Regions from separate parts of the Eremococcus coleocola ACS-139-V-Col8 genome, predicted to be linked through region 3. Evidence: predicted binding sites of a transcription regulator. Region 3 holds the regulator's gene; each other region holds the start of a gene.
The links. The regulator CtsR, encoded in region 3, represses protease genes until heat stress. The targets are predictions, from matches to a motif close to TTGGTCAAAAAAGGTCAAANA.
Positions count from the first base shown of each region.

Region 1: clpP (ATP-dependent Clp endopeptidase proteolytic subunit ClpP) is a predicted target of CtsR. The motif match lies at 7,675-7,695, and genes of this name have one in related genera.
Region 2: clpB (ATP-dependent chaperone ClpB) is a predicted target of CtsR. The motif match lies at 7,777-7,797, and genes of this name have one in related genera.

Region 1 is NZ_AENN01000015.1:243,541-253,443, forward strand. Features, by position in the region: gene eno (phosphopyruvate hydratase) at 1-927, opposite strand, end outside; gene gpmI (2,3-bisphosphoglycerate-independent phosphoglycerate mutase) at 1,001-2,530, opposite strand; gene tpiA (triose-phosphate isomerase) at 2,530-3,288, opposite strand; gene HMPREF9257_RS04885 (phosphoglycerate kinase) at 3,321-4,511, opposite strand; gene gap (type I glyceraldehyde-3-phosphate dehydrogenase) at 4,599-5,600, opposite strand; gene HMPREF9257_RS04895 (sugar-binding transcriptional regulator) at 5,639-6,673, opposite strand; gene clpP (ATP-dependent Clp endopeptidase proteolytic subunit ClpP) at 7,028-7,630, opposite strand; gene rpmF (50S ribosomal protein L32) at 7,841-8,011, opposite strand; gene HMPREF9257_RS04910 (YceD family protein) at 8,037-8,582, opposite strand; gene HMPREF9257_RS04915 (nucleotidyltransferase family protein) at 8,714-9,874, opposite strand; gene HMPREF9257_RS04920 (class I SAM-dependent methyltransferase) at 9,884-9,903, opposite strand, start outside.
Region 2 is NZ_AENN01000016.1:85,652-95,554, reverse strand. Features, by position in the region: gene HMPREF9257_RS06590 (heavy metal translocating P-type ATPase) at 1-1,723, shown strand, start outside; gene HMPREF9257_RS06585 (fructose-bisphosphatase class III) at 1,830-3,686, opposite strand; gene HMPREF9257_RS06580 (hypothetical protein) at 3,817-4,254, shown strand; gene HMPREF9257_RS06575 (YitT family protein) at 4,267-5,205, shown strand; gene HMPREF9257_RS06570 (Cof-type HAD-IIB family hydrolase) at 5,506-6,318, opposite strand; gene HMPREF9257_RS06565 (alpha/beta fold hydrolase) at 6,421-7,296, shown strand; gene HMPREF9257_RS06560 (hypothetical protein) at 7,298-7,699, shown strand; gene clpB (ATP-dependent chaperone ClpB) at 7,825-9,903, shown strand, end outside.
Region 3 is NZ_AENN01000017.1:194,165-204,067, reverse strand. Features, by position in the region: gene nrdG (anaerobic ribonucleoside-triphosphate reductase activating protein) at 1-462, shown strand, start outside; gene HMPREF9257_RS07730 (hypothetical protein) at 1,343-2,389, opposite strand; gene HMPREF9257_RS07725 (CtsR family transcriptional regulator) at 2,692-3,156, shown strand; gene HMPREF9257_RS07720 (ATP-dependent Clp protease ATP-binding subunit) at 3,169-5,628, shown strand; gene HMPREF9257_RS07715 (hypothetical protein) at 5,799-6,146, shown strand; gene tadA (tRNA adenosine(34) deaminase TadA) at 6,243-6,770, shown strand; RNA gene ffs (signal recognition particle sRNA small type) at 6,915-7,009, shown strand; gene dnaX (DNA polymerase III subunit gamma/tau) at 7,262-9,289, shown strand; gene HMPREF9257_RS07700 (hypothetical protein) at 9,309-9,605, shown strand; gene HMPREF9257_RS07695 (YbaB/EbfC family nucleoid-associated protein) at 9,679-9,903, shown strand, end outside.

The DNA of each region.
Region 1 (9,903 bases), on a different contig from region 3:
GTCACCTAGGCGTTCGGTTAATAATTTCCAACCTTCCCAGTCATTTTCATCCATACCATCTTCGATAGTGATGATTGGATATTTTTCAACTAATCCTTCTAAGTAAGCTACTTGTTCTTCAGCGTTACGTTTTTGACCTTTTTCACCTTCAAAGATGGTATAGTCATAAACGCCATTTTCATAGAATTCAGATGAAGCACAGTCGAAACCTAAGAAGACATCTTTACCAGGTTCGAATCCAGCTTTCTTGATAGCTTCTAAGATAGTTTCTACGCCATCTTCAGTTCCTTCAAAAGCTGGTGCGAAACCACCTTCATCACCAACAGCAGTCACTAAACCACGGTCATGTAAGATTGATTTCAAAGCGTGGAAGATTTCAGCACCCCAACGTAAAGCTTCTTTGAATGATGGTGCACCAGCTGGTACAATCATGAATTCTTGAAAAGCAATTGGAGCATCAGAGTGAGAACCACCATTGACGATGTTCATCATTGGAGTTGGCAATACTTTAGTATTAAAGCCGCCTAAGTATTGGTATAAAGGAATTCCTAGGTAATCAGCAGCAGCACGAGCTACAGCAATAGATACACCTAAAATTGCGTTGGCGCCTAATTTGCCTTTATTTGGAGTACCATCTAATTCGATCATCATTTTGTCGATAGCTTGTTGATCAAGAACATTGTAGCCTAATAATTCAGCTGCAATAATTTCGTTGACGTTTTCAACGGCCTTTTCAACACCTTTACCTAAATAACGACCCTTGTCACCATCACGTAATTCAACCGCTTCATGTTCACCAGTAGAAGCACCAGAAGGAACCATACCGCGACCAAACGCACCACTTTCAGTATAAACTTCAACTTCAATCGTTGGGTTACCGCGTGAATCTAATACTTCGCGTGCATAAACATCTGTAATAAATGGCATAATTTAATACTCTCCTTTTTGTTTTAATTACATATTATTTGTAGATATTCTTTTGCTCAAAAGCAATCAATATCTATTTTTTTATCAAAGACTGACCTGTCATTTCAGCAGGTTGTTCAAGCCCTAATAAATCTAACATAGTTGGCGCCACATCCGCCAAACGGCCATCTGTCCGTAACTCGATACCTTTCTTAGTAACAATGACAGGCACTGGTACTGTCGTATGGGCAGTATGAGGACGTCCATCCGGCGTAATCATGGTTTCTGAGTTACCATGGTCTGCAAAAATTATAGCAGCGCCACCCTTTTCGAGAATGGCATCAACAACTTTACCTAAGTTTTCATCAACCGCTTCAATGGCCTTAATGGTTGGTTCTAACATACCAGAGTGACCAACCATATCAGGATTAGCGAAGTTTAAGATAATCGCATCATTTTCATCATTGATAATGCTCTTATACAAGGCATCGCCGACTTCATAAGCTGACATTTCGGGTTTAAGATCGTAGGTTGCTACTTTGGGTGATGGAATCAGAATCCGGTTTTCACCTGGGAATTCTTCGTTCCGACCCCCATTCATAAAGAAGGTAACATGGGGATATTTTTCCGTTTCAGCAATCCGTAATTGTTTTAAACCAGCATTAGATAAGACTTCCCCAATCACATTTTTCATTGGAATAGGTGGGAAAGCTACTTCAGCATCGATGGAAGGATTGTAAAGGGTCATTGTTACAAATTTAAGATTTTGTAATTTAGGTCCCCGATCGAAGTTATCCCACTCTTGATCAGTAAAGGCATTAGATAATTGGATAGCCCGGTCAGGACGGAAATTGAAGAAGATAACCGCATCATTATCTTGGACTTTAGCCACTGGTTTACCAGCTTCTTCAACAACTCCAGGCACGATAAATTCATCATAGACTTCCTTAGAATAATTATCATCTAAAACTGCTTGAGCTGATTCAAAACGAGAACCTTTCCCGTGAACTAGAGCTTCATAAGCAAGTTGAACTCGGTCCCAGCGTTTATCACGGTCCATGGCATAGTAACGACCAGAGACAGTAGCGATTTGTCCAAGACCTACTTTAGCAATATGATCTTCCAAAGTTTTGATGTAACCAGGACCAGCTTTAGGGTCGACATCGCGGCCGTCCATAAAGGCATGAATATAGACCTTCTTTAAGCCTTTGGTTTTAGCTGTATCAATTAAAGCTAATAAGTGGTTGATATGGCTATGAACCCCACCATCAGACAAAAGACCCATTAAATGTAAAGCAGAGTCATTATCTAAGGCATGTTGAAAAGCGTGATTTAGGGCCTCATTGGTCATAAACTCGCCGTCTGCAATGGCTTTATCAATCCGAGTTAAGGATTGATAAACAATCCGGCCTGCTCCGATATTGGTATGCCCCACTTCAGAATTTCCCATTTGGCCATCAGGTAGACCAACGTCTAAGCCAGAAGCCTTCATGGTTGCATGAGGAAATTCCTTATAATAGCGGTCAAAATTAGGTTTCTTTGCTTGGGCAACCGCATTACCCACAACTTCTTTACGACAACCAAAACCATCTAAGATAATGATTGCAACAGGTGCTTTACTCATTATTTTACGGCCTCCAATAAGGCTAAGAATGAATCAACCTTCAAGCTTGCGCCACCCACTAAGGCACCATCCACATCAGGACAAGCCATATAATCAGCGATGTTTTCAGGTTTCACTGAACCACCGTATTGGATGCGAACTTTATCAGCCACATCTTGGCTAAATTCACCAGCCACAACAGAACGGATATGAGCACACATCTTTTGTGCATCATCTTTAGTCGCAGATTTACCAGTCCCAATCGCCCAGATTGGTTCATAAGCTAATACTAATGAAGCAACTTGGTCAGCAGACAAGTCTTTTAATGCAGCTTTAATTTGGCCACCCACGAATTCTTCTGCTTTACCCGCTTCATAAGTTTCTAAGCTTTCACCACAGCAAATAATTGGCAACATATCATTACGGAAAATAGCATGGGCTTTTTTATTTACTTCTTCATCAGTTTCATGGAAATAATCACGACGTTCAGAGTGGCCAATAATTACATAGTCCACACCTAATGCGCCCAAGGCTTTAGGTGAAGTTTCACCGGTATAAGCTCCTTCATCTTCAAAGTAGCAATTTTGAGCGGCTACTTTTAATTCAGAATCTTTCGTGCCTTTAGTCATGCCTTCAACAAATAAGTTAGGAGCACCGACAACTGAATCTACTAATTCATTGGCTGGAACTTGATTTTTGACAGCTTCAATGAATTCACGGGCTTCCGCCGCAGTTTTGTTCATCTTCCAGTTTCCGGCAATAATTGGTTTACGTGACATAAATGTCAACTTCCTTTCTTTAATTCCGCAAATTATTTATCAGCAATAGCTTCTATACCAGGTAATGGTGAACCTTCTAAATAAGCTAAAGAAGCACCACCACCGGTTGAAATATGAGTGAATTTATCTTCATAGCCCAATTGAGCAACGGCAGCCGCAGAGTCGCCCCCACCGACAATCGTCGTCGCATCATCTAGACCGGCAAGAATTTCACAGACCCCATTGGTTCCTTTAGCAAAGGTAGGCATTTCAAAAACACCCATTGGTCCGTTCCAGACTACTGTTTTTGCATCTTTTAAGATTGCAGCAAATTTTTCCAAACTGGCTGGACCACAATCTAAGCCTTCCCAATCTACTGGAATTTCATCCACAGAAACGACTTGAGTATTAGCATCATTAGAAAAGTCATCCGCTACTCGAATATCAACTGGTAAGACAAGCTTGTCTCCTGCTTTTTCAAGTAATTCTTTAGCTAGTTGGATACGGTCTTCTTCTAATAAAGATTTACCCACTTCTTTACCTTGGGCTTTTAAGAAGGTATAAGCCATACCACCACCAATAATTACATGGTCAGCTTTAGGTAATAGATTTTCGATTACTTTAATTTTATCAGAAACCTTAGCTCCACCTAGGATAGCTACAAATGGACGTTGCGGTTGATCAACTGCACCTCCAATATATTTAAGTTCCTTTTCAACCAAGAAACCTACCGCTGAATCTAGGTTAGAGGCGATTCCAACATTAGAGGCATGAGCCCGGTGGGCAGTACCGAAAGCATCATTCACGAATACATCACCTAAGGAAGCCCAATATTTACCTAATTCAGGATCGTTTTTAGACTCTTTTTTACCATCAAGATCTTCATAGCGAGTGTTTTGCACCATTAAAATTTCTTGTGGTTTTAAGTTCTTAACTGCCATCTCTAATTCTTTACCACGAGTTTCAGTTGAGAATAGGATCTCTTTATTTAAGATTTCGCCTAAACATTTAGCTACAGGTGCTAAATCGTTTTTAGCCTTATCAGCTTCTTCTTTAATCTTACCTAAGTGAGCGAAAAGAACGATTTTAGCATCCTGACTCATTAAATAGTTTAAAGTTTCCAAAGATTGAATAATCCGATTTTCATCGGTAATTTTACCATCCTGCATTGGCACATTATAATCAACCCGGACTAGGACTGTTTTACCTTTTACATCAATATCTTTTAAAGTCTTCTTAACCATGCATTTCCTCCTTTTTATAAAAAAAGCGGGGAAGCGTCAAGCCTCCCCGCCTATCTGGATCGACGCGCTTATAAAACGGTTATCGAATTATAGATTTGCGAAGTATACTAAAGTACGAACTAATTGAGAAGTGTATGACATTTCGTTGTCATACCAAGAAACAGTCTTAACTAATTGTTTGTCGCCAACAGTCATAACTTTAGTTTGAGTAGCATCAAATAAGGAACCGTAGTGCATACCTACGATATCAGAAGAAACGATTGGATCTTCATTATATCCGTAAGATTCGTTAGCAGCTTCTTTCATGGCTGCGTTAACTTCTTCAACAGTTACTTGTTTTTCTAAAACAGATACTAATTCTGTTAATGAACCAGTAGGAACTGGAACACGTTGAGCAGCACCATCTAATTTACCGTTTAATTCTGGAATTACTAAGCCGATAGCTTTAGCAGCACCAGTGGTATTAGGTACGATATTTTCTGCAGCAGCACGGGCACGACGTAAGTCACCTTTTTTGTGTGGTGCATCTAAAGTATTTTGGTCACCAGTATAACCATGGATCGTTGTCATTAAACCTTCAACGATACCAAATTTCTTGTTAAGGGTATCAGCCATTGGAGCTAAACAGTTAGTCGTACATGAAGCACCGGAAATAACTGTTTCGTCACCTGTTAAGGTTTCATGGTTTGTATTGAAGACAATAGTAGGAATATCATTTCCGCCAGGAGCAGAGATTACAACACGTTTAGCACCAGCTTCTAAATGTAGTTCAGCTTTTTCTTTTGAGGTGAAGAAACCAGTACATTCTAATACGATATCAACTCCTAGATCACCCCATGGTAATTCATTTGGATTAGGGTTAGAGAAGACTTTGATTTCGTCACCATTGACAACTAAACCATCTTCTTTTAACTCAACTTCGCCTTGGAAACGACCTTGAGTAGTATCATATTTGAACAAATGAACTAATTGAGCAGCATCTGTTAAGTCGTTGATAGCAACAACATCAATACCTTCAACATCTTGGATACGACGTAAGGCCAAACGACCGATACGACCAAAACCATTAATCGCTACTTTTACTGACATAAATAAATTCCTCCTTAAGGATTTTTGTTTAATGGCGTTTAACCATTTAAAACCTGTTTAGCAAGTGCTTCATCACAGAATAAAATACCTGGATGTGGCACAGTTTTATAAAAGGCTGCTATAGCTTGGGCTTTCGCCCGCCCCCCAACAATCGTAATTATATTGGGAATATTAGCAAGATCCTCTATTTGAAGTCCAATTCGCGGATAGCGAATGACTTCGCGCCCCTCTTTGTCAAAGAAAACACCAAAGGCTTCACCTACGGCCGCTTCTTGACTAATTTTACGTCGCTGATCTGGAGTAATGTTACGACGCTGTCCCATCACATCTGCTGTTCCAACACTTAATAGAAGACAATCCGCTTTTTTACTTATTTCGATAGCTTCCTTAACTGAGGGTTCTTCCATTAATAAACGACTTGTTTCTGCAGTTAAGGATTCAGGAATAAAAAATGGAATATAGTCGGCTTGTGATTGTCGCGCCATTAGGCCACCCACTGTAGAGGATTGAATGGAGAAATCCCCCCCAAAACCACCTCTAGTTGGCACAAAGGTTATCTTTCGCCCTTTCCGATAGTGCGGTAGAAAATACCGTCCTACATGGGCTAAGGTATATCCACCAGTCACCGCAATCACATTATCTCCCTCATGTAATAGCTGGGCTAATAAGTCTTGCACAGCATGACTCATTGCTTCATAGACACTTTCTTGACGAAGACTGTCACCCGGAAGCACAATACAATCTTTTAAATTAAAATGTTGTTTTAATGCTGTTTCGTAATAAGACAAGGATAAACTGGTATCAGTCTCTAAGACTTTTTCAATTTGAGCTAGGGTTTTCTGCCCAAAATCAGTTAATTGAACTCCATTTCGTTCAACATCAACAATATTTTGACCTCGTAGTACATTAATGAGCGACCGCATGGTCCGCTCAGATAAATTTAAGGCTTGGGCCAAACTTTGCCGCCCAACTCGGTTATCCATGACCGATAAATATCGCATCAATTCTAAACGAGCCGGTAACAACTGATCAAGTTCAGGAACAAGTGATTGAATGATTGAATAGACATCCATCAAAATTCCCCCTTGGTCAATTTCTGTCCAAATAATTATCAAGTGAAATTTGACAAGTGATTGGGAGGACTAGGCCCTATATCACATTTTTTATACTACCATTTATACTAGCAAAAAGCAATTAAAAAGCTTTACCCTTCATAACTTTATTTTAATTGGACATATGTTGTCCATTAATTTAAATTTAATTTATTCATAGCAAATTACATCTGGTTTTGAACTTAAAATTTATTAAAGTTAATACTATATATTACTTGTCTATAATGGCCAATTATTCTCAGGCTTCTCCCCCCAATAAGTGAAAAAATTTGTACAAAAAAGACTAGGTAAATTTACCTAGTCCGCAAATAATTCTTATTTCTTTTCTTTTAACTTCTTAGCATTTTCCATAATTCCGTCAATCAAACCATAATCTAAGGCTTGTTGAGCAGTCATAAAGTTATCACGATCAGTATCCTTCTGAATGACTTCAAGATCTTGTCCTGTCGCATCCGATAAAATTTTATTTAAACGGTCACGGGTTAAGAGAATATGCTTGGCGGCAATTTCAATTTCAGTCGCTTGACCTTGTGCACCACCTAATGGTTGATGGATCATAACCTCAGCATTTGGTAAGGCCCAACGTTTACCCTTAGTCCCTGCCGCTAATAAGACTGAGCCCATTGATGCTGCCATCCCGATAACGATTGTTTGGACATCAGCATTGATAAATTGCATGGTATCATACATGGCCATACCCGCTGTAACAGAACCGCCGGGTGAGTTAATATAAAGATAAATATCTTTATCTGGATCTTGAGCATCTAAGAATAATAATTGAGCAATCACCGAATTAGCCATGGCATCATTTACTTCACCACTTAACATAATAATCCGGTCTTTCAATAAACGAGAATAAATATCATAAGCACGTTCGCCACGAGACGTATTTTCAATCACTGTTGGTACTAAATTCATAATAGTAACCTCCTATACTTTATTACAAAACTGAGTATAACTTATAGGTCAAAAAAGGTCAAGATATCTGCTTCCAGCTTTTTCTAACCTAGACCCGATATAAACATAGATAATTAATTGCTTAATAACGGCGTCTACTGCCCATATAGACATCATTTAAAGTAATAAAAAACCTAGACTACCATAATAGTCCAGGTTTTAATATTTCAATTATTTTTCAATGACTTGACGGCCATTGTAGTTACCGTTAGCATCAACACGATGGCTCATACGGTATTCACCAGTTGTTGGATCAAATGATACATTTGGTACTGATAAACCTTTTCCACCACGTCTTGAGCGTTTTTTAGCTTTTGATGTTTTACGTTTTGGTACTGCCATGGGGGTCCACCTCCTAATTCTGATATCAATTATCTTGGTCGTTTAACAAGTCTTTAAGCTTGGCCAGTCTTGGATCGACTTGGTCTTGGGCTTGCGCTTGCTTTTGCATAGTGTATTGCTCTTCAGTTAAAACATCCCAATCATTACCTTGGGGTAATGTATCGTCCGTTTCATCTTGGCCAATGACACGTAAGGGTATATTCAATAGGATTAAATCAATAACAGCCGCATCAAGATCAATTTCATCGTTCTCAATGACAATCGTTGTCGCATCATAATCATCTACTTTACCCTCATGTCCAGGATAGACATAACGTTCATTAATGGGGACCTGTAACTGAACAGAGACAGGTCTTAAAGTTCTCGAGGATGGTAGTGACAGATTTGCTACAATATTACCGTTTAAGATAATCTCATGATTCAAATCTGTTAAGTAACCTACCGCATTCACTGAATCAACATCTAGAATATCAGAATGTCGTTTCAATAATGAGGTCTTAATATCCAAATGACAATCAAATGGCATGATATCTTCTGGATACTCTCTGATTTCTTTAATGGTCCATTTCATCGTTTCACCTCTAAGACAACAAATAATATTATATGAGATTTTATTCAACAAGTCAATAATATTTTACTTGAAGAAAACTATTACATATTACTAATACTACCATGTTATACACCTAAAGCAAAGTACTTCCCTCATTTTTTTATTCCTAGTGGAAAGCGTCCTTTGATCTGGTCTGAAACCTTATCATTCATTGAAAAAACTTTATCCACTCTGAGATTCAAGCCATAATTTATATAGTCTTGTTTTAAATTAGCAAAAACCTTTATTTTACTCTGATCTAATTGCCGTAAGTAAGTCTGCCCTAGTCCAGACACGGCTAAACACCGTAGGCAAGGTGCTTGCCAGAACTTGGCCCGGTAAGCTTCAAATTCCTGCCAAGATATATTTAATAAGATTGCTAAACATATCCGCTGCAGTGAAGCTCTGGTCCAGCGTTTTGAGGTGAGCAGGCTGATAAAGTCGTCAAAGCTTTGACTAGCTTCAATCTTAGCCAATAGGCTATATTCTAAACCTTCTCTTACCCCAAAGATTTGACTAAGACTTTCTGGACTGTGGGTCAAAAGGCGATATTTTAACAGGTGGAAATAGTCTTCCCAGGTAACCAAGGCTTGATCCTGAACCAATTCTTGACTTTTCTTAGGCAAGGGTATGCACTGAGGATTGCCCCCGCCTGCTAAAAAGGAACGAATTTGACTCCCTGACATCAGGCGTTGCTTATCTTGTTTTACCAAGCGCTTTAAAACCTGGATTACCATAGGCCGACTTAAGCTTTGATTGGCTTGAATATATTGAAGCGCCAAGAGATGGTTAGGTAGGCTTGGATCAAAAGCGCTTTGGGATCCCAAAGTATGAATTGCCTCTTGATAGGCAGCTGCATAAGATAACCCTTGCTTCAATTGCTTTTGGACTGCCTGATCCAGATCAAGCTGATTCTGGTGACGCCAAGTAAGATGATTTTCAAGATCGCTTAGGGATGCCTTTTCTGTACCAAAGCCAAAGCTAGCACAGGCTAATAAATCTAATAAATTAACTCCCACCTGAGCAAACTGGTCGGCTGCTTGGAGGTTCATTAAGACGGGGGCTTCAATAACCAGGTCTGCCCCTGCAGCTAAAGCCATTTGGGCACGCGACCATTTATCATAGGCCGCAAACTCTCCTCTTTGGACACTGTTGCCACTCATTAAAACCAGCAAAATCGCTTGATTATCAAGGGATTCTTTAAATTGCTTCATCTGATAATCGTGTCCTAAATGAAAGGGATTATATTCAGCAATAATTCCAAAAGCATCCATAGCTACCTCCTATTTATGCACGACAAAGA
Region 2 (9,903 bases), on a different contig from region 3:
AATGATCTTTTTAGGTTATGAATCGACTCATCACGCTGTCATCGATACCTTTGAAAAAAGAAAACCGAATGTTGATTTATTGATGGTCCTAGCTGCGGTCGGAGCGGCTTTGATCCATTATGAAATGGAAGGGGCCATGTTACTCTTTATTTTTAACTTAGCCGAAAACTTAGAACACTATGCCAACCAAAAATCTACCAAGGAAATTAAAGCCTTGATGAATCAAGTGCCTCAAAAAGCTAAGAAAATCCAAGCTTCTGGTGAAATTTTAGAGGTTGAAACGGAGAGCCTCCAAGTAGGCGACCGCGTTTTAGTCTCTAAAGGCGACCAAGTTCCGATTGATGGTTATGCAGACCAAGTGGTCCAAGTAAATGAAGCAGCCTTGACGGGTGAATCTGTGCCGGTAGCCAAGGAAGCGGGAGCTGAAGTTTTTGCCGGAACAGTCAATGAAGGAAATGCCTTTAATCTGGAAGTTTCTAAAGCGGCCGACCAGACCATCTTCTCTAATATTATCCGAATGGTTAAAACAGCCCAAGAACGTCCTTCCCGGGTCTCTAAACGTATTGATAAGATAGAACCTTATTATGTGACCGCTGTTTTATTATTAGTGCCATTTTTCATTTTTCTATTGATGCAATGGCAAGGCCTACCATTTAGAGAGGCCTTTTACCGGGGGATGGTCTTCCTAACGGTGGCCAGTCCATGTGCCTTGGTGGCTTCTGTGACGCCGGCGACCCTGTCTGCTATCTCTAATGGGGCTCGTCATGGCATTCTTTTCAAGGGGGGTGCTGCCCTAGAAGCTTTAGCTTCAATGTCTGTTTTATTAAGTGATAAGACTGGGACTTTAACGGTGGGGGACTTTGCCGTGGTAGATTCTCAAATGGCTGATCCTGCTTATTTAGCTCAAGTGATAACCATGGAACAAGAATCTAACCATCCGATTGCTAAAGCTTTAGTCACTTATTTGGACAAAATGGATATTCACCCTTTAAGTAAATCAGCTAAGGTTGAAGAAGTTGCGGGTAAAGGACTTAAAATGGGGGACCTAATGATTGGTAAACCGGCCAATTTTACTGAATTTGCTGACCCCCACAATTACCGCCAAGCTTATCAAGCCAACCATTCAGTCGTTTTAGTTACTGATAAGGATCAAATTGTCGGTTACTTTGCCTTATCTGACCAAATACGTCCCCAAGCTAAAGCAGCAGTGAATGACTTTAAAGCGGCCGGGGTGGATGTTCATTTGTTAACAGGCGACAATCTTCAAGTAGCTCAAGCTGTTGCTCATGAAGTTGGGATTGACCATGTTGAAGCTGGGATGATGCCGGAAGATAAATACAATCAAGTTCTTGATCTTCAAAAGACGCAAGCGATTGTAGGTATGATTGGGGATGGCATCAATGATGCGCCGGCCCTAGCTGCTGCAGATATTGGTATTGGTATGGGGGCCGGTTCAGCCGTTGCTTTAGAATCATCCGATGTGATAATTGCTAAGAACAACTTGCAAGAATTGCTCTATGCTTATCAAGTGAGTCACCATTTAAATCATATTATTAATCAAAATATGATTTTTGCGGTGGGGGTTATCATCCTTTTAATTAGCTTAAATCTATTTGGCGTTTTACCTCTACCTTTAGCGGTAGCTTGTCATGAAGGGTCAACGATTTTAGTTATTTTAAATGGCCTTCGCTTATTAGCAGGCAAACCTCAAGGAAAGAAATAGTAAAGTTAAAATAAAAAGTCCTCAAAGTAGGAGACTGGGTCAAAGGGTCCAGTTTCCATTACTTTGAGGATTTTTTAAATGGAGCAAGGTAAAAATCGAGTCCCGCTTATTTTTCTAAGAGGTCATTGATTTGTTGACTGAGTTGGTGGCCAATATCTGTTTGGCCCACCATTTTCCGGGTTGCCCGTTTAAAAACAATTTCTTGTTGTGGAAGTTCTTCTTGGAGATTTTTGATTGCGTTTGCCCGGCTTGTAAATGGGTGGTGAGCCACTAAATAGACTTCATTTGAGTTATCAATCAGGGTGTAGCCAGCTAAGCCAGTCTCTTTTTGGTAGGCCCGGGATAAGCCCCCATCGATAACTAAACACTTGCCATGGGCTTTAATTGGACGCTCACCTTTTAAGGCTTTAACGGGGGTATGACCATTAACAATGTAACCTGATTCATCTAAACCAAATTCTTGCAAGAGTTTAACACAGAAGTCTTCATGATTACGGAATTCATAATAAGGATTTTGGGGTTCTTTATGGGTAGTCTTATCTGGAATGAAGTATCGTTCAAAGGTTTTCATCGTTTTCTTGCCAAAAAGAGTTGACCCTTCACCACACCAGATATACCATACCAGATCGGTGGCATGATCGTCGGTAATTTCAGGGTGGTTATAAGCTTCATGAATGGCTTGATCATAGAAATCCATTAAAGATCGACCTCTATAGGATTTGCCTTGGAATGTCACTGGCATAAAATCGCCATTCGGTAGACAAGGCATGCAACCGTGGAAAAGTAGGTTCCCATTATTCAAAGTATAAAGTTGGCCCAGACTCATTAAGAAGTCAATATGTTTTTTGAACCGTTTAGAGTGTTGGAGTTGATTGGCAAGGTCCAAAATTAATAGTTCTTCACCTAGGGTTAATTCGTACGGTTTTTCTGGATCTACTAATTGGAAACACCCATTTTCAATGGGGTAGGTTTGACCATCAATTGTAATCTGACTATAGTCTTCATTCATAATATGTAATTGTTTGCGGTCATCCATCTTAAAGTCGGGACGGCGATCGATGATTTGACCTTCTAGTTTAAATTGGATGATTGAGATAGCCTGGTGCATTTTGGTAATCGATAGGAATTTATCGGGACGAATCGAATTTTTATCAATGCCTCTTGGATGGAAGGCGGGGTTATCTTCATAGTATTTATCCGCAAATTTAGCAAGACGCGATAAATCAATACCATAACCTTCTTCTAACAAACGAATATGACCATAGCGTAAGGAAATCCGTAAGGCGATAGCTAAAAGAGCGAGGGAACCGGAATAAGCTCCAATCCAGATGATATCATGGTTACCTAATTGTAAGTCCATGCTAGGCACTTCCATCAGGGCATCAATAATGGAATCTGGATGAGACCCCCGGTCGTAGATATCACCTAAGATATGCAGGTGATCTACTACAAATTGCTGAATAACCCGAGCTAGACTGACCGCAAAGTGGGAGGCTAGGTCCAAATCAATGATCGATTGGAAGATAGCGTCATAATAGGCTTGTTTATTTGAATCTTGGTCGTATTGATAAAGGAGTTCTTCCATAATGTAGGCATATTCTTCTGGTAAGGCTTTACGTACCTTGGACCGGGTATATTTACTTGAAACATGGCGGGTGACCTTAACCAGTCGGTTCAGTAAGACCTTCCATTGGTCTGAAGAATACGTTTTATTCTCAATAAATTCTTCGGGATAATAAATAGTAAAACAGAGAATATTTTGTTCTTTCTGGGTTAATTCTCCCGAGAATAATTCAGCTATTTTGATAGAAATGATACCCGAACATGATCGTTTAAGATGGTCAAAGGCTTCAAATTCACCATGAATATCAGAAATAAAGTGTTCTGTTGCTTTAGGTAAGGCTTGAATGGCTTTAAGGTTAATAATTTCTGTTAAATCAGCCGAATTTTTACAACTTGTCATAGATAGGATCCAACTCCTTTTTATTTGTTTAAACAGATTATAACAGAAAAATTTTATTTAGGATATATTTTCTGTGACTTTAAGCCTGATATGTTATACTGACTTATATAAGCTGAAATGGAGTGATAGAATGTCTGTGATTAATGATAATTTTGTTCAACTTTTAAATAGTAAAAAGGTGCCACTTAAAAGCCAAGAAATTGAAAATGGACATATGTTACATCGTATGAATTTCCAAATTCAAAAAAATCGTGCCTCAGCCATTGAAGTAATTATTCAGGGTGGTCAAGATGACTATGCTGATGCCCAAGTAATCTATCGTAATATCTATAATATGAAAGATCGGGCGCAAGAAGGTCAAGCTTTAGAATTAATTAACCAGCTTAATGAAATGCGGACCGGTTATTATAATCTATTTTTAGCTGGCGATGGCGAAATCTTTTTAAGGACCTTGATGCGGGTGGGTCAAGATCCAGAACCTCTTTATCAAACCATGATTATGGGATCTGGCATTGCTCGAAACTTAGTTAAAGAATTTGAGACCAGCCTCGATGGCAAAAAAGCGTAGGTAGTTCTTGTGATGAATCGTTTACTAGTAAAATATCCAGCCTTAAATTATGTTTTTACGGTTCTTTTGATTTTATTTTCATCCCTTTGTTTTGGGGTGTCCTTGAATTTATTCTTAATTCCGGGTCATATTTATTCTGGTGGTTTAATTGGTTTCGCCCAGTTAGTAACCTATGCCTTGGAAAATCTTCTCCCCCAACCTATCATGGTGCAAACTGGTACAATTTACTTCTTAATGAATATTCCAGTTATCATCTTATCCTGGGTGCAATTAGGGCGTAAATTCACCCTCCTAACCCTAGTTGTGGTTGCCGTATCATCTTTAGCGTCAAATATAATCCCGATTACTCAAATTTCATCCGAACCCTTGTTGAATGCCATTGTCGGCGGGGTGATTGCCGGTGTGGGGATTGGACCCTTAATTCGTTATGGGATGTCCTCAGGTGGTCTAGATATTGTTTCAATGGTTATTCACCGTAAGACTGGGATGAATGTGGGCTCTTTGAACTTTATGATGAATATGATTATTATTGGCTTTTCAGCGGCCATTTATTCGCTAGAGTTAGCCCTATTTACTCTAATTTCTATGTTCGTTACTTCTTATATGATTAATATCATCCATACGAATGAAGAACGTTTAACTGTTTTTATCGTTACCAGTGAGGTTAATCCAGTGGTTCAGTCAATTTATGCCAATCTTCATCGGGGAATTACTATTTTGGATGCCTACGGGGGTTATTCTAATTCGACACGAAAGGTTTTAATGGTTGTGATTAACCGGTATGAACTCTTCGACTTAGAAATGGCCGTGGAAGAAGTCGATCCCAAGGCCTTCGTCAATATTATTAAATCAATCCGGGTTAATGGTCATTTCTTAACCCGGCAGCAACAAGAAAGAATGGATAAAATGAAAGCCGGTATGACAGACAGCCGGAAATTTTACGAATCCTAATTTATAACAATTCGGGGAGCGGGCAAAAAGCCCAGCTCCCTTCATTTTTTATTCGTGCTTTTTGATATATTTAGTTTTTGGGGTGGGAATAATCTAGAGTTTCTGGCAAAATCGGTGAACGCATGATCTCAAGTCCATCGCTGGATTCACCGAATACAATCCACCCATTCTAGCGAAAACCATAGAATATTCTTAACCTTCCGCTCAAATTTCCTTCATCTTTGAGACGATTTTTATAAGTCGATAATAAAAAAGCTTGGCCTACAATTAGCCAAGCTTTAATTATTTTTTATTAAATGATTATTTCAGATTAAAATATTCTTCCAAGAATAAGGCTAAGCCATCTTGGTCATTGGTATAATCGGTCACGGCATCTGCCACAGCTAAAACTTCTGGCACAGCATTCTTCATGGCTACCCCTAAACCGGCATATTGGAGCATTTCTAAATCATTATTTTCGTCTCCAAAAGCCAAGATATTTTGGAGAGGAATATGATAAAAATCGGCAATGGCTTGGACGCCGCGGTTCTTATAGATTCCTGCATGAATGACTTCTAGTAAAGGTAAAACTCCACCCCAAGTTCTAACGGAAACACTATCCCCATAATGAGCAATAATTCTGTCTTCAATGACCTTCATATTACTTTCAGCACAAAGAATAGTAAGGGCAGTCGGATTATCTAAAAGGGATTTACGGTTCAGGCTAGCAATAAGATTGGAATCCTTTGGGAAAAAGGGACTGTCTGGAATATTTAGGTTGGAAGAATAAAGTTGTTCTTTTCCTTCAGCCAAGATCATGTCAATTCCTAACTCATCCTGTTTGGTTAGCAAATCAAAGGCAATTTCTTTATCCAATTCATAATGATATCCGCCTAGCCAAGCTGGTCGACTAGGATAATGGCAATAAGCACCGTTAAAATTTACAATGGGATTATCTAAGCCGATTTGGCGGTATATATCACGACTATTCCGGTAAGGTCGACCGGTTACAATACAAACTAAATGACCTAATTGGTCTAATTTGCGTAGGGTTTCAATCGTTTTTTCACTTAATTGGGATTGGTCGTTTAAGGTGGTGCCATCTAAATCGATGGCAATTAGGTGTTGTTGCATGCAGCTACCCCTTTCTACTACACTTTATTATAGCGAATTGTTGGACTTTGTAAAATTTTTTTACTATATTAAAGTAAATCTGTGAATAGGGAGAAGTCGACCATGTCAGTTGAAATTATTGAAAAAAAAGTTGCATCGATACCCCTCTTAGAGTTTGTTGCCCAAGAGGGGATAGACCAAGCGCGACCCTTAGTGGTCTTCTATCATGGTTGGACTTCCTGCCGTGAAGAGTGTGCGGCTGCTGGTTTTGAGTTAGCCAAACAAGGCTACCGGGTGCTAATACCAGATTGTCTTCATCATGGCCTGCGCCGTCAAGAAGACCTTCCCTTTGATAACCAAGAATTTATTGAAACCATTTTGGCGAATGTCAAAGAATTTCCGTTATTAGTCGCAGCCTACCGTGACCAGAACTTAATTAAGGATGACTATGTGGCGGTTGCAGGGATTTCAATGGGAGGGATTACTTCTTGTATGCTCCTTAGCCAAAATTTTGGAATAAAATCGGCTGCAGTCTTAATGGGTTCACCCCAACTCTTAAAATTAGCCCGTCATTTAATCCGGATGAATCAAGATGATAGTCAGTTGAATGCCGAAACCTTATTACACGACGAAAATAGACTCTTGAAAGCCTTGGGTCTTTACCAAGAATTTTTTGCCTTAGACTTGTCATTGCATAAAGACAATCTAAAAGATATGCCACTTTATTTCTGGCACGGCTGCAAGGATCATTTTGTTGAATATAATCTAACCGAGGAATTCATTAAAATGAATGTCAAAAAACCTTTTGCAAATTACTTATATTTTGACCCTCAAGTTGGCAAGGCCCATCAAGTAGACTATAAAGAAGTATATAAAGCAGCAATCTTTTTAGGTCAGGCTTACCTTTATAAAGATGATAAAAAAGAAATTTGGACCCACACGGTTGACTTAATTCGCCAACGTTATCAATTTATAGATTTTCAAAGTGAGGAGGGGTGAGGTGTCTCGCGCTCAATTACTAACCCATACCATTAATTTAAACCATCTGAGCCCGGCGCCAGTCGGGCATTGCCAATTACTTTTACTTATCGAAGTAGCCCAAAGTCATATTGCGACGGATATTCGAACTGGCTTTCCCCAACTGATGTTAGCAGATCGTCGCCGACTCCTAGAGTATGTAGAAGATATCTATTTAACTCGTACGTCACAGATAAAGATAGATTTATCCAGTCTCTTAAGCTTTATAGAAGAAATAAAACAAGAGTTACCTAGCTTTGTTAATCAGCTAGAAGGAATTAAATTACAATCCTTATCCTTTGATTTCTTCTTAGACTTATATGATGACCAGGCCTCTCAATTAACTGATGGAGAAAAGTTTGACCAAAACCATAAAAACATTTGACCTTTTTTGACTAAAGGTATATACTAAGAATTGTTAAAAGTTATAAATAAGCTTTTAGCAATTTTTTTAGAAGAAAAAGTTTGACTTTATTTGACCAATATCAAAGTTACGAGAAAGGTTGTGACATGATGATTGATAAAATGACTACGACCATGCAACAAGCCATTGGCGAAGCCCAACAAATTGCGATGCGTCGTCATCACCAAGAAATTGATTTACCGCATTTATGGTTGGTTTTCTTACAGGCAGACCATTTTGCGAAACACTTATATGATGAATTAAATATTGATACCGAGGCCTTTAAGCGTCTGGTTGAGAATGAAATTGATAAAATTGCGGAAGTTTCCGGATCCAATGTGAATTATGGCCAAGCCATTAGTCCACGGATGAATCAATTAATCGCGGATGCGGGTCAATTAGCTGAGGACAATGGGGATAAGTTTATTGCCACAGAAATGGTCCTCTTAGCTTTAATGAAACAAAAGCATAATCCGCTCACTGAGTTTTTGACCCAACAAGACTTAAAGGAAGCTGACTTAAAGGCTAAGATTGATGAAATTAGAGGAGGCGATCACGTGACTCAACAAAATGCTGAAGAAACTTATGAAGCTTTGTCACAATATGCCGTAAATCTTAATGAAGCGGTAAAAAATAATAAAATGGACCCAATCATTGGGCGCGAGGAAGAAATTCGTGATGTCATCCGGATTTTAACCCGTAAAACCAAAAATAACCCAGTCCTCATCGGGGAACCTGGGGTGGGTAAAACGGCCATTGTTGAAGGTCTAGCCCAACGGATTGTCCGTAAGGATGTCCCTGATAACTTAAAAGATAAAGAAATTTACTCCCTAGATATGGGGGCCTTGATTGCCGGGGCTAAATACCGGGGTGAATTTGAAGAACGTTTGAAAGCAGTTCTTAAAGAAGTCCAAAAATCAGAAGGCCAAATCTTGCTCTTTATTGATGAAATCCATACCATTGTCGGGGCAGGTAAAACGGAAGGATCTATGGATGCGGGCAACTTATTAAAACCAATGCTTGCCCGGGGTGAACTCCACTGTATTGGGGCGACGACCTTGGATGAATATCGGCAAAACTTTGAAAAAGACAAAGCCTTGGAACGTCGTTTCCAAAAAGTTTTGGTTAAAGAACCAGATGTGGAAGCGACCATTACGATTTTGCGGGGCTTAAAAGAACGGTTTGAAATCCACCATGGGGTAAATATCCATGATGGGGCTCTAGTGGCAGCCGCAACTTTGTCTAATCGTTATATTACCGACCGGTTTTTACCTGATAAGGCTATTGACTTGGTTGATGAAGCATGTGCTACTATCCGGATGGAATTAAATTCTGTACCTTTGGAAATGGACCAAGTTAATCGACGCTTGATGACCTTAGAAATTGAAGAAGCAGCCCTCAAAAAAGAAGAGGATGATGCTTCAAAACGGCGTTTGGAAATTCTCCAAGAAGAATTAGCTGACTTAAGAGAACAAGCCAATCAATTGAAGATGCGTTGGGAAACTGAAAAGGAATCCATCAATGCTCTCCGCAATAAACGTCAAGAATTAGACCAAGCTCGCCATGATTTAGAAGAAGCTGAATCAAATTACGATTTAGAAAAAGCAGCTCAACTCCGGCATGGTATGATTCCGCAATTGGAAAAAGAACTTAAAGCCTTAAATGAAGCAGAACAAGAAAATGACCATAAGCTAACCCAAGAATCTGTGACTGATGAAGAAATTGCTAAAGTGGTCGGTCGTTTGACGGGTATTCCGGTTTCTAAATTAGTCGAAGGTGAACGGACTAAGTTATTGAACTTAGATAAGGTGTTAGCTCAACGCGTGATTGGCCAAGACCAAGCCATCGAACGGGTCACTGAAGCTGTCTTACGGTCAAGGGCTGGTATCCAGGATCCTTCTAAACCAATTGGTTCCTTCCTATTCTTAGGTCCAACTGGAGTCGGTAAAACTGAATTGGCTAAAGCCTTAGCCCAACAACTCTTTGACTCTGAAGACCATATGATTCGGATTGATATGTCCGAATACATGGAAAAACATACCGTGTCTCGTTTAGTCGGAGCCCCTCCAGGATACATTGGTCACGAAGAGGGCGGCCAATTAACTGAAGCGGTCCGTCGTAATCCATATACCATTGTTTTGTTAGATGAAATTGAAAAAGCCCATCCAGATGTCTTCAATATTCTC
Region 3 (9,903 bases):
TATGTGTCGGGTTGTCCCTTTGCTTGTAAGGGGTGTTATAACCGGGTGGCCCAGAACTTTAATTATGGTAGGCCCTATACCTTGGAGTTGCAGGAACGAATCTTGGATGATTTAGGGGCTCCTTATTGTCAGGGTTTAACCTTACTGGGTGGTGAACCCATGTTGAATACCAATGTCTTGATTCCTTTATGCCGGGCGGTGCGTGACCGCTTTGGTGCTAGTAAAGATATTTGGTCTTGGACAGGTTATACCTGGCAAGAGTTGATGGTCGATTCTGAGGATAAGTTAGAGTTATTATCCTTGATTGATGTCTTGGTGGATGGTCGTTTTGAGATTGATAAGAAGGATTTAAGCTTACAGTTTCGGGGGTCATCTAATCAAAAGATTATTAATGTTCCTGAGAGCTTGCGGCAAGGGGAAGTTGTCTTGTGGCGGCAGGCGAATGGGGAGGCGTATTATTAGATAAATTGAAAAGCCAACCGAGTTGGCCAGCGGGGTGGGCTGGGACTTGGTTGGCTTATATTAATCAGTCTTCTTTATCTTTTTTTGGGAGAGGAATTATTTGTAATCTAGGATAAGGACTTCGTCGATTGAGAATGTATGGTGCAAAGACTGCAATATAGGTTTCTTCATCGAAATCAAGAATTTCACTTATACGGGTAACAATGTGATGATTAGGTAGATGCTTCTGATGTAAAATATTATAGAGTGTCTTATAATTGATATCTGTGTCGCGAGAAAATTGACTTAGAGAACCATATTCTTGTAGTATTTTTGTTCTGAGTAAAGCAAAATCGATAGAGTGACATGTATCATTATTCAAAGCAAAGACCTACTTTCATTTAAGGATATGATCGCTAGGATCGAATATATTATAATATGCTATTTTTTCCGTATCAATAATAATTATTATAATAATTTTGGATAGGCATTATAAGTACGACTAATATATATAGTTATATCAATTAATTGTTATAATTTTAAAAAATCTTATGAGTTAGATATGATATAGGATTTAATCTTTTTAGTATATTTATTAGGTTGATAAATTAATACTTTAAAAAAATATCCTTTCAAGAAGCTTATGGTGACCCCAAAAGGTTGGAGCAGAGAGATAAGTAAATTTTGATGCACGTGTAGCTCACTGCGTTTCATATAATGTTAGTAAAGCAAAATAAAAAGACTCTATTGAGAGACTTTCCCAACAGGGTTTTAACAAGGAACCACGGCTAACCTGCATTTGCCTTGGAACTGAGTCTGTAACTCGCTAAAGCTAAAAGACCTCCTCAATTTTGAGGAGGTCTTTTTAATGAACCACGGCTCACCTACGTTTGCCTTGGCATTACTTACTTGCAACATCCACAATTGCTTGGATGTAGTTGCCGGTATCGGCTAGGGTTGCGCCTGAGACGATATCAGATACGTTACCGTCTTCACCTAGGCCTTTAACTTCTTCAGCTAAAGCTTTAGCTTCTTCAACAGTTTTACCTTTAACAGCGTCAGCGATTGCTTTGTGGTTGTCAGCATAAGCTACAGTAGATTGAGCTTTTTCAGTCATCAATTTAGAGTATTGTTCGCTGTTATCAATTTTAGAAATTAAAGTTTGGCCTTCTGGATAAGCTTTACCAAATTCACCGTCAGAGTTTGGTACGCCAGTCCAGCCATCACCTTCAACGAATTGGAATTCGTCGATGAATGAACCTACAATTGTGTCACCAGCCATTGCAACAGTTACTTGAGCGAATGATTTGTCGCCATGAGCAGCTGCTAAACCTTGTTTAAGGGTGATATCTGATCCTTCAGCGCCTTCATATGAACGGCCTTCTTTAACGGTATCCATAATTAATTGGATGTAACCGCCTGTATCAGCTAAAGTAGAACCAGATACAACGTCAGAGACGTTGCCGTCTTCGCCTAAACCAGCTAATTCATCAACAGTTGCTTGTAATTCATCGATGCTTTTACCTTTAACAAAGTCATAGATCGCTTGTTTGTTATCAGATAATTTTTGAGTGGCTTGAGCTTTTTCGGCCATTAATTCTGAATATTTATCAGAGTTAGCATCTTTAGAAATTAAAGTTTGGCCTTCTGGAAAAGCTTTACCAAATTCGCCATCTGCATTAGGAACAGCAGTCCAGCCGTCACCTTCAACAAATTGATATTCGTCAATGTCAACGGCAACAATTTTATCACCTTGAACTGCTACAACAGCAGAAGCAAATGATTTGTCACCATGAGGGGCACCATATTTTTGGTATAAGGTAACTGGTCCTTCTTGAGCAGCAACAATACTAGTTCCAAATAGACCAGGTTGTACGACTACCATGCTAGCAGAAGCCATTGATAAGGCTGCCACACATGATAATGACACTTTTAAAAATTTATGCATAAAAAAAAACGCCTCCTAAAAATTTTGATAATTGAAGCATAGCACATTATAAGAAAATTTTCACTATAATTATGTCAGGATTTCCGAGAAAATAAACCGTTTTCGAAATAATTTCAAAACAATAAAACCAAGTATAACAATAAAGAGAATGCTTACATGAACCTTTAAGTATAGCTTAGAGAGAGTGAAAATTTATTAATAATTTCACGAATAATGGTCGAAAAATTAAGCACAAGACTTGTAATTAAGTTAGGGTTTGATATAATGGTCAAAGATAGTCAATGTTAGTAAGGAGGGTGCTTATGAGTCGGAATATGTCCGATATTATTGAGTTGTATTTAAAAGAATTTTTGAAGAATCAAAAAGAGCTTGAGATTAAGCGCAGTGATATTGCGGAACATTTTGATTGTGTTCCTTCGCAGATTAATTACGTCATTAATACGCGCTTTACCCAAGAGCATGGCTATGTGGTTGAAAGTAAACGGGGAGGTGGCGGTTATATCCGTATCCTCAAAATTCAATTAAGCGATGATGTGGCCCAATTAAATCGTATGATTGAATTAGTCGGAGATCGGATTAGTCACCGTAAGGCTGAGAATATGATTGAAACGCTAATCAAGCAAGAAATCCTGACCTCTAGAGAAGGACGCTTGGTTTTGACCCTCCTAGACAAGGCTACATTACAACCCGTTACGCAACAGGAACAAGAAGTCAGAGCCTATTTTTTGAAACACGTTTTAGAAGAATTAAAATATACCTATCAATAAGAGGTGAAGAATATGTTTGAAGAATTATTTACAGAATCTGCCAGACAAGCCATGATTTTTGCCGCTGAGCAGGCTTATCTATTACGCCACCAAGCGGTTGGAACAGAGCATATCCTCTTGGGGCTAGCCCGAGAAGAGGATGGCATTGCTGGTAAAGTTTTACGGGAACAAGGGGCAACTTATGATGCCTTAGTCCGTGAACTAGAAATTATCCAAGGACAAACGGCCGTGCCGAGAATGCAAGGGGAAATTGTGATTCCTTATTCTCCACGGGCCAAGAAAATTATTATGAATGCCTCCAATGATGCAAAACGTTTAGGGGCTCCTAAAGTTGGGACTGAACACTTACTTTTAGGTATGTTGAAGGAAGAAATTTATGCAACAGTCCTCTTAAAGAACTTAGGCATTGATTTAAATGATTTACGTAAGAAAACCTACAACATGATTGGTTTAGATAAGACAGACCGTCGTTCAGTCAACAGCCATCGCCGTCAACAAGAAAAGGCCGAAGCTCAAAGTAAAACCCCAACCTTAGACGCTGTGTCACGTGATTTAACGGAATTGGCTCGCCAAGATAAGCTAGATCCGGTTGTGGGCCGTGATACTGAAATTAAACGGATGGTTCAAATTATTAGTCGTCGGACTAAGAATAATCCTGTTCTTGTGGGCGAGCCAGGTGTTGGTAAGACTGCCATTGCGGAAGGTTTAGCTGAACGCATGGTGGGTGGCCAAGTGCCTCAAGATATTGCTAAGAAACGTCTCGTTATGCTAGATATTGCTTCGCTCGTGGCTGGTACCAAGTATCGGGGCGAATTTGAAGAACGGATGAAGAAAATTATCGATGAATTAAATGAAGACAGTAATGTCATTCTTTTCATTGATGAACTCCATACCTTAATCGGAGCCGGTGGGGCTGAAGGTGCTATCGATGCATCGAACATCTTAAAACCAGCCTTAGCCCGGGGTGAAATTCAAGTGGTAGGTGCAACTACTCTCAATGAATATCAAAAATACATCGAAAAGGATGCTGCCTTAGAACGTCGTTTCTCTAAGGTTCAAATTGATGAACCAAGTGTGGATGAAAGTCTGCAAATTATTGCTGGTTTAAAAGAACGTTACGAAGACCACCATCATGTTAGTATTTCGGATGATGCCCTCCAAGCTGCGGTTAAATTATCTGTGCGTTACCAATCTGAACGCCGCTTACCTGATAAAGCCATTGATTTAATTGATGAAGCCGCCGCTAAGGTCCGGATTGATAATTCTGTGGCCGAATCTTCATACAAGGCCCTTGAAAAGCAATTGGCTGAGCTTTCTAAACAGAAAGAATCTGCCATCCTAGACCGTGATTTTGAGCGGGCTGCTAGCATTCGTCAAGAAGAACAAAACATTGAAACCCAGTTAGAAGCTGCCGCTGAAAAAGATGCTAGTGATGATAAAGATAATCGTCAAGTAGTTACTGCGGATGATGTCGCAGAAGTTTTAGCTCTTGCGACAGGTATTCCAGTTCAACAAATGAAGATGACAGAATCTAAACGTCTTGTACATCTAGAAGAAGAATTACACGAACGAGTGATTGGGCAAGAAGAAGCCGTATCTTCTGTTTCACGGGCCATCCGTCGGGCCTACTCCGGATTGAAAAATCCAAACCGCCCTATCGGCTCCTTCTTATTCCTAGGTCCAACCGGGGTCGGTAAGACCGAATTAGCCAAAGCCTTAGCTTCCGCTATGTTTGGTTCTCAAGATAATATGATTCGGGTTGATATGTCTGAGTACATGGAGAAACATACCGTGTCTCGGTTAGTGGGAGCCCCTCCAGGATATGTTGGTTATGATGAAGCGGGTCAATTAACTGAACAAGTTCGTCAAAAACCTTATTCTGTTATCTTGTTAGACGAAGTAGAGAAAGCCCATCCCGATGTCTTTAATATTCTCTTGCAAGTGTTTGATGACGGTCATCTTACGGATGGTAAGGGTCGCAAGGTGGACTTTAGAAATACGATTATTATTATGACATCTAATATGGGAGCAACCGCTCTAAGAGATGATAAGTCAGTTGGCTTTGGAGTTTCAGATGTATCACAAGATCATAAAGCAATGCAAAGTCGGATTATGGAAGAAGTGAAACGTGGATTTAGACCAGAATTTATTAACCGGATTGACGAAATTATTGTCTTCCATGCCTTGAACAAGGAAGAAATTCGTCAAATCGTTAAGTTACAAACCAAAGAAGTCATTGCTCGCTTGAGTGATATGGAAATTGGTGCACGTATTACTGATACTGCAGTAGATATTATTGCTGAAGCTGGTTTTGACCCAGAATATGGTGCTCGTCCAATCCGTCGTGCTATCCAAAAACAAATTGAAGATTCATTAAGTGAAATGTTATTAAAAGGTGAAATTGAACTGGGGGATGCCATTACCATTGGTGGCCGCCAAGGCGAAATCAATATTAATAACCGATCAAAATAATTTAGTCATAAGAGTGGGTGAAATGCCCGCTCTTTTTTTATTGACCACTAAGTCGCTTCGCTCAACTACTGAGGCACTTAGTCGCTTTGCCCCGAGTGTCCCAGTAAAATGCTTCTGGTTCGCCTAGGGGTCGGAAGCTATGCTATAATAAAGAAAAGGAGTGAGAAATTATGAGTAAACGTTCATATCAATTAGTTGGTATTTTTCTAGGTGCCACTGTTGTGATTGCAGGGGCTGCCCTATACTTGTATCTTGATGAATCTGCCCGTGAAAAAGTTGAAGGGGCGCTTAACCGTGAAAAAGCAAAATATTTTATTCGTAACAAATTAAATGGATCGCCAGCTTTAGTAAATGCGGTAGATAAATTATCGGATGCCGAAATTACTACCCTAGTGAAGTTGTCCGATTCTGCTACGGATGCTAAAGACGCTGCGGTAGATTCTTTAAGTGATTTTATTGACCGAGCTAAAGCAGCTGGTAATCAAGTATCAGATAAGGTCGCAGATTACTTTAAATAGTATGTTTTAACTAACATGGGTGAGATTTAAAGGGTTAGGCTTGTTGCCGCTCTCTTGGTCTCACTCTTTTTATCTTAAATTGAAAGGGGGTTGCTTATGATTCATGTTGATCAGTTACTAGAAGCCGACCGAATTCACCATGAGACATGGATGCAAGAGGCACTAAAAGAAGCAGATAAGGCTTTGGTACTTGATGAAGTGCCTATTGGCGCGGTGCTGGTTTATCAAGGTCAAATCGTTGGCCGCGGTCATAATGTTAGGGAAAGTCAAGAACGTGCCTTGGGTCATGCTGAGTTAATGGCGATTGAGACAGCTAATCAGCAATTGGGCCATTGGCGACTTGAAGAGGCTAGTTTATATGTAACCTTAGAACCTTGCCCTATGTGTGCTGGGGCCTTGATGAATTGCCGAATTAAAGAAGTGATTTATGGCGCCAGTGATTTAAAGGCAGGCTGTGCAGGTACTTTAATGAATCTGTTAGAAGAAGACCGCTTTAACCACCGAGCCCAAGTTATTCAAGGTGTGTTAGAGCAGGAATGTAGTCATAAATTATCCCAATTTTTTAAAGACTTGCGCCAACGTAAAAAAATGTCCAAGGCCAGACAAACTGAACATAAAGAGTAAACCTGTGCATAAGTCTAGGCAAACCTGTGCATAAGTATTCACTTGTGCACAAAGAATGCTAGTTTAAGGCTTAAATAGAGGCTGACTGACGTGAAAGGGCTCTCGGAAACCATGACTTGCCAACAAAAAAATTTTCTTGTATAATAAGGAACGGCAATGGTGGCGTTACGAATCGAGTCAGGACCGGAAGGTAGCAGCTATAAGTAACAAAGCCATGTGCCTTTATTTGTTTATTAAGTGGGGGTTGGACTAAAAGTCCAGCTCCCTTTCTTATTATTAAGATTTCTAGTGTTGCTTTTTACTAAAATAATTTATAATAAAAATAGTACACGCTATTGTCTAATTGAGAAGTAATGGTAGCTTTTTTATCCACCGAATTGATCAATTTCTTAGCTTGAAAGTAAGATTCTAAGTGCCTAATTTGGTATAATTAAACTATTATTATTTTGGATCAAGTCTATTTATCATAGCTTATATTGGAAGGAGTTATCATGAGTTATCAAGCCTTATATCGGGTTTGGCGGCCGCAAACCTTTGACGAACTGATTGGCCAAAATGTCATCCAACAAACCCTAAAAAATGCGGTCATGAATCAGCAGTTAAGTCATGCTTATCTGTTTACGGGGCCGCGTGGAACAGGGAAAACTTCAGCGGCTAAGATCTTGGCCAAGGCGGTTAACTGTCAAAATCCTCAAAATGGTAACCCTTGTAATGAGTGTGAAGCCTGTCGGTTAATTAATGAAGGTCAAATGTCAGATATTATTGAAATTGATGCGGCGTCTAATAATGGGGTCGAAGAAATTCGCGACTTAAGAGATAATGTCCGCTATGCAGCCAGTCAAGCAAAATACAAGGTCTATATCATTGATGAAGTCCATATGTTAACAACCGGGGCCTTTAATGCCTTACTAAAGACCTTGGAAGAACCCCCAGCAAATGTCTTATTCATTCTGGCGACAACTGAACCGCATAAAATCCCGGCAACGATTATATCACGGACTCAACGCTTTGATTTTCATCGGATTGCGGACAAAGACTTGATTGACCGGATGGCTTATATTCTCGATACCGACAAGATTGCCTATGACCAAGAGGCCTTAGAAATTATTGCTCGGGCTGCTAGAGGGGGTATGCGGGACAGTCTCAGTCTCTTAGACCAGGCCCTATCTTATAACCGAGATCAAGTTTCTGTGGAGAATGCCTTGCAGGTTTCAGGATCAATGGACCAGCAAGAATTTGTTAAATATTTAATGGCCGTTTATAGCCAGCAAGCTCAACATGCTTTAGAGCTTTTAGATCAACAATTGGCTCAAGGTAAGCAAGCCAATCGTTTTATTGAAGAATTGGTTGTTTTTGCTCGGGATATGCTCTTGAGTCTCCATACCAAGACCAATCAAACACTTTTGAAAGCCGATGAACTTAAGTTAATTAAGGATACAATTCCTGTAGACTATTATTACCGGGTGATTGACCAATTAAATCAGGCCCAACAACAAATGCGGTTCTCAACCCAAGCGGATATTTTTTTACAGGTGATGACCGTCGAATTAGCCTATGGTCAGCCTCAAACCGCTAGTATTTCTACCGGAGAGACCAGCATTCCTAGTGACTTTCAACAAGCTTTTGATAGTCTCCAGGCTGAGTTTTCCCACTTACGTCAGGTGGTGAACGACCAAGCAGACTTGATTAAAGATTTAAGGGCTAAGTTAGAAGTCCGGGTTAATCCAATCAATGAAAACAAGTTAGCAGCTCAGGAAAATGTATCTCAGCCTAGTAAGCTGCGGCCGCGCCCAAGACCTAGAACGAGACAAAGTCAGTATCACTTAGATCTTTATTCAATCTACGGGGTTTTAAATCAAGCGACCCGGGAAGCCATTGAGGCGATTAAAGAGCAATGGAATCAAATTATTCAAGATTTGTCTCCTCAGGATCGGGTTCCACTTTTAAATTCAAAACCTTTAGCGGCCAATGACCACGCGGTCTTGATTAGTGTTGAAAATGAAGAAAATAGTGGTTTATTGCAACATAATGCTCATTTAGCTGGTCAATTACGGGCGGGAATCCAACAAACCTTGCAGATGACTTTAGATTTAGTCTTTATTAAGCAAGCAGATTGGCCGACCACGCGGCGAAATTATACGACAATCTTAGCTAGTGCTAAGGATAAACAAGTGGATTTAAGTCCTTATAAGGATCAAAAATTAACCATTGAATATGAGATGCCTACCAGTGCGACGAGTTCGGTTGCTCAAATTACGTCGTGGACGGATGTTTATACTGATCAAGCCCTTCAAGTAAATCAAGAAGCTAAGTCAGCGCAAGACAGTGACTTGTCTGGACAAGATCATTTGCAGTTAGACCAAAATGATCAAGGATCTAGTAGTCAAGAATCGATTGCTGAAACAGCCAGTGAAGTAAAAGACCAGGCTAAACCAGAACCAGCTGCGCCACTACCCGCGTCGGTTCAAAAAGCTATCGATATTTTTGGGGAAGACAATATTAATATTATTTATGATTAAAAGCAGGAGGTGACGACCAATGATCTATGTATTTTTAGTGATTGCCATCGGGGTATTTGCCTGGGTTAATTATGACTTAAGAAGGCGGGGTCGCCAAATGGAGATGGATTCTAGTGAGGACTGGTATTTACAACGGTCTTATTTTGGTCGCTTACTGGCTAAGAATAAAAAAGAAAATACGCGGGCTTTGCGGGAAGACCGGCAAAGCTTCCAGTATGACCCTTATGAGGATTACCAAGCAAGTGAGATGAATTATCAAGCTTATGAAGCAGCCCGGAAAAAACGGACGCAAGAAAGTCAACAGGATAAGTCTTAGTTGGGATTTCATGTTATAATTAGTTATAGATTAAGAAGAATTATCATATTAGAGGAGGACTACCATGAAAGGTATGCCAAATATGGGAAACATGCAAGGCATGATGAAACAAATGCAAAAGGTGCAAAAAGAAATGCAAGCCGAACAGGCTAATCTCGAAGCTTCAGTCTTTGAAGCCCAAGATACCAACCGATTAGTACAGGTAAAAGTAAATGGTAAGAAAGAAATTATAGAATTAAATATTGCAGCAGATTTAGTTGATCCAGATGATATTGATATGTTGCAAGATTTAGTCATT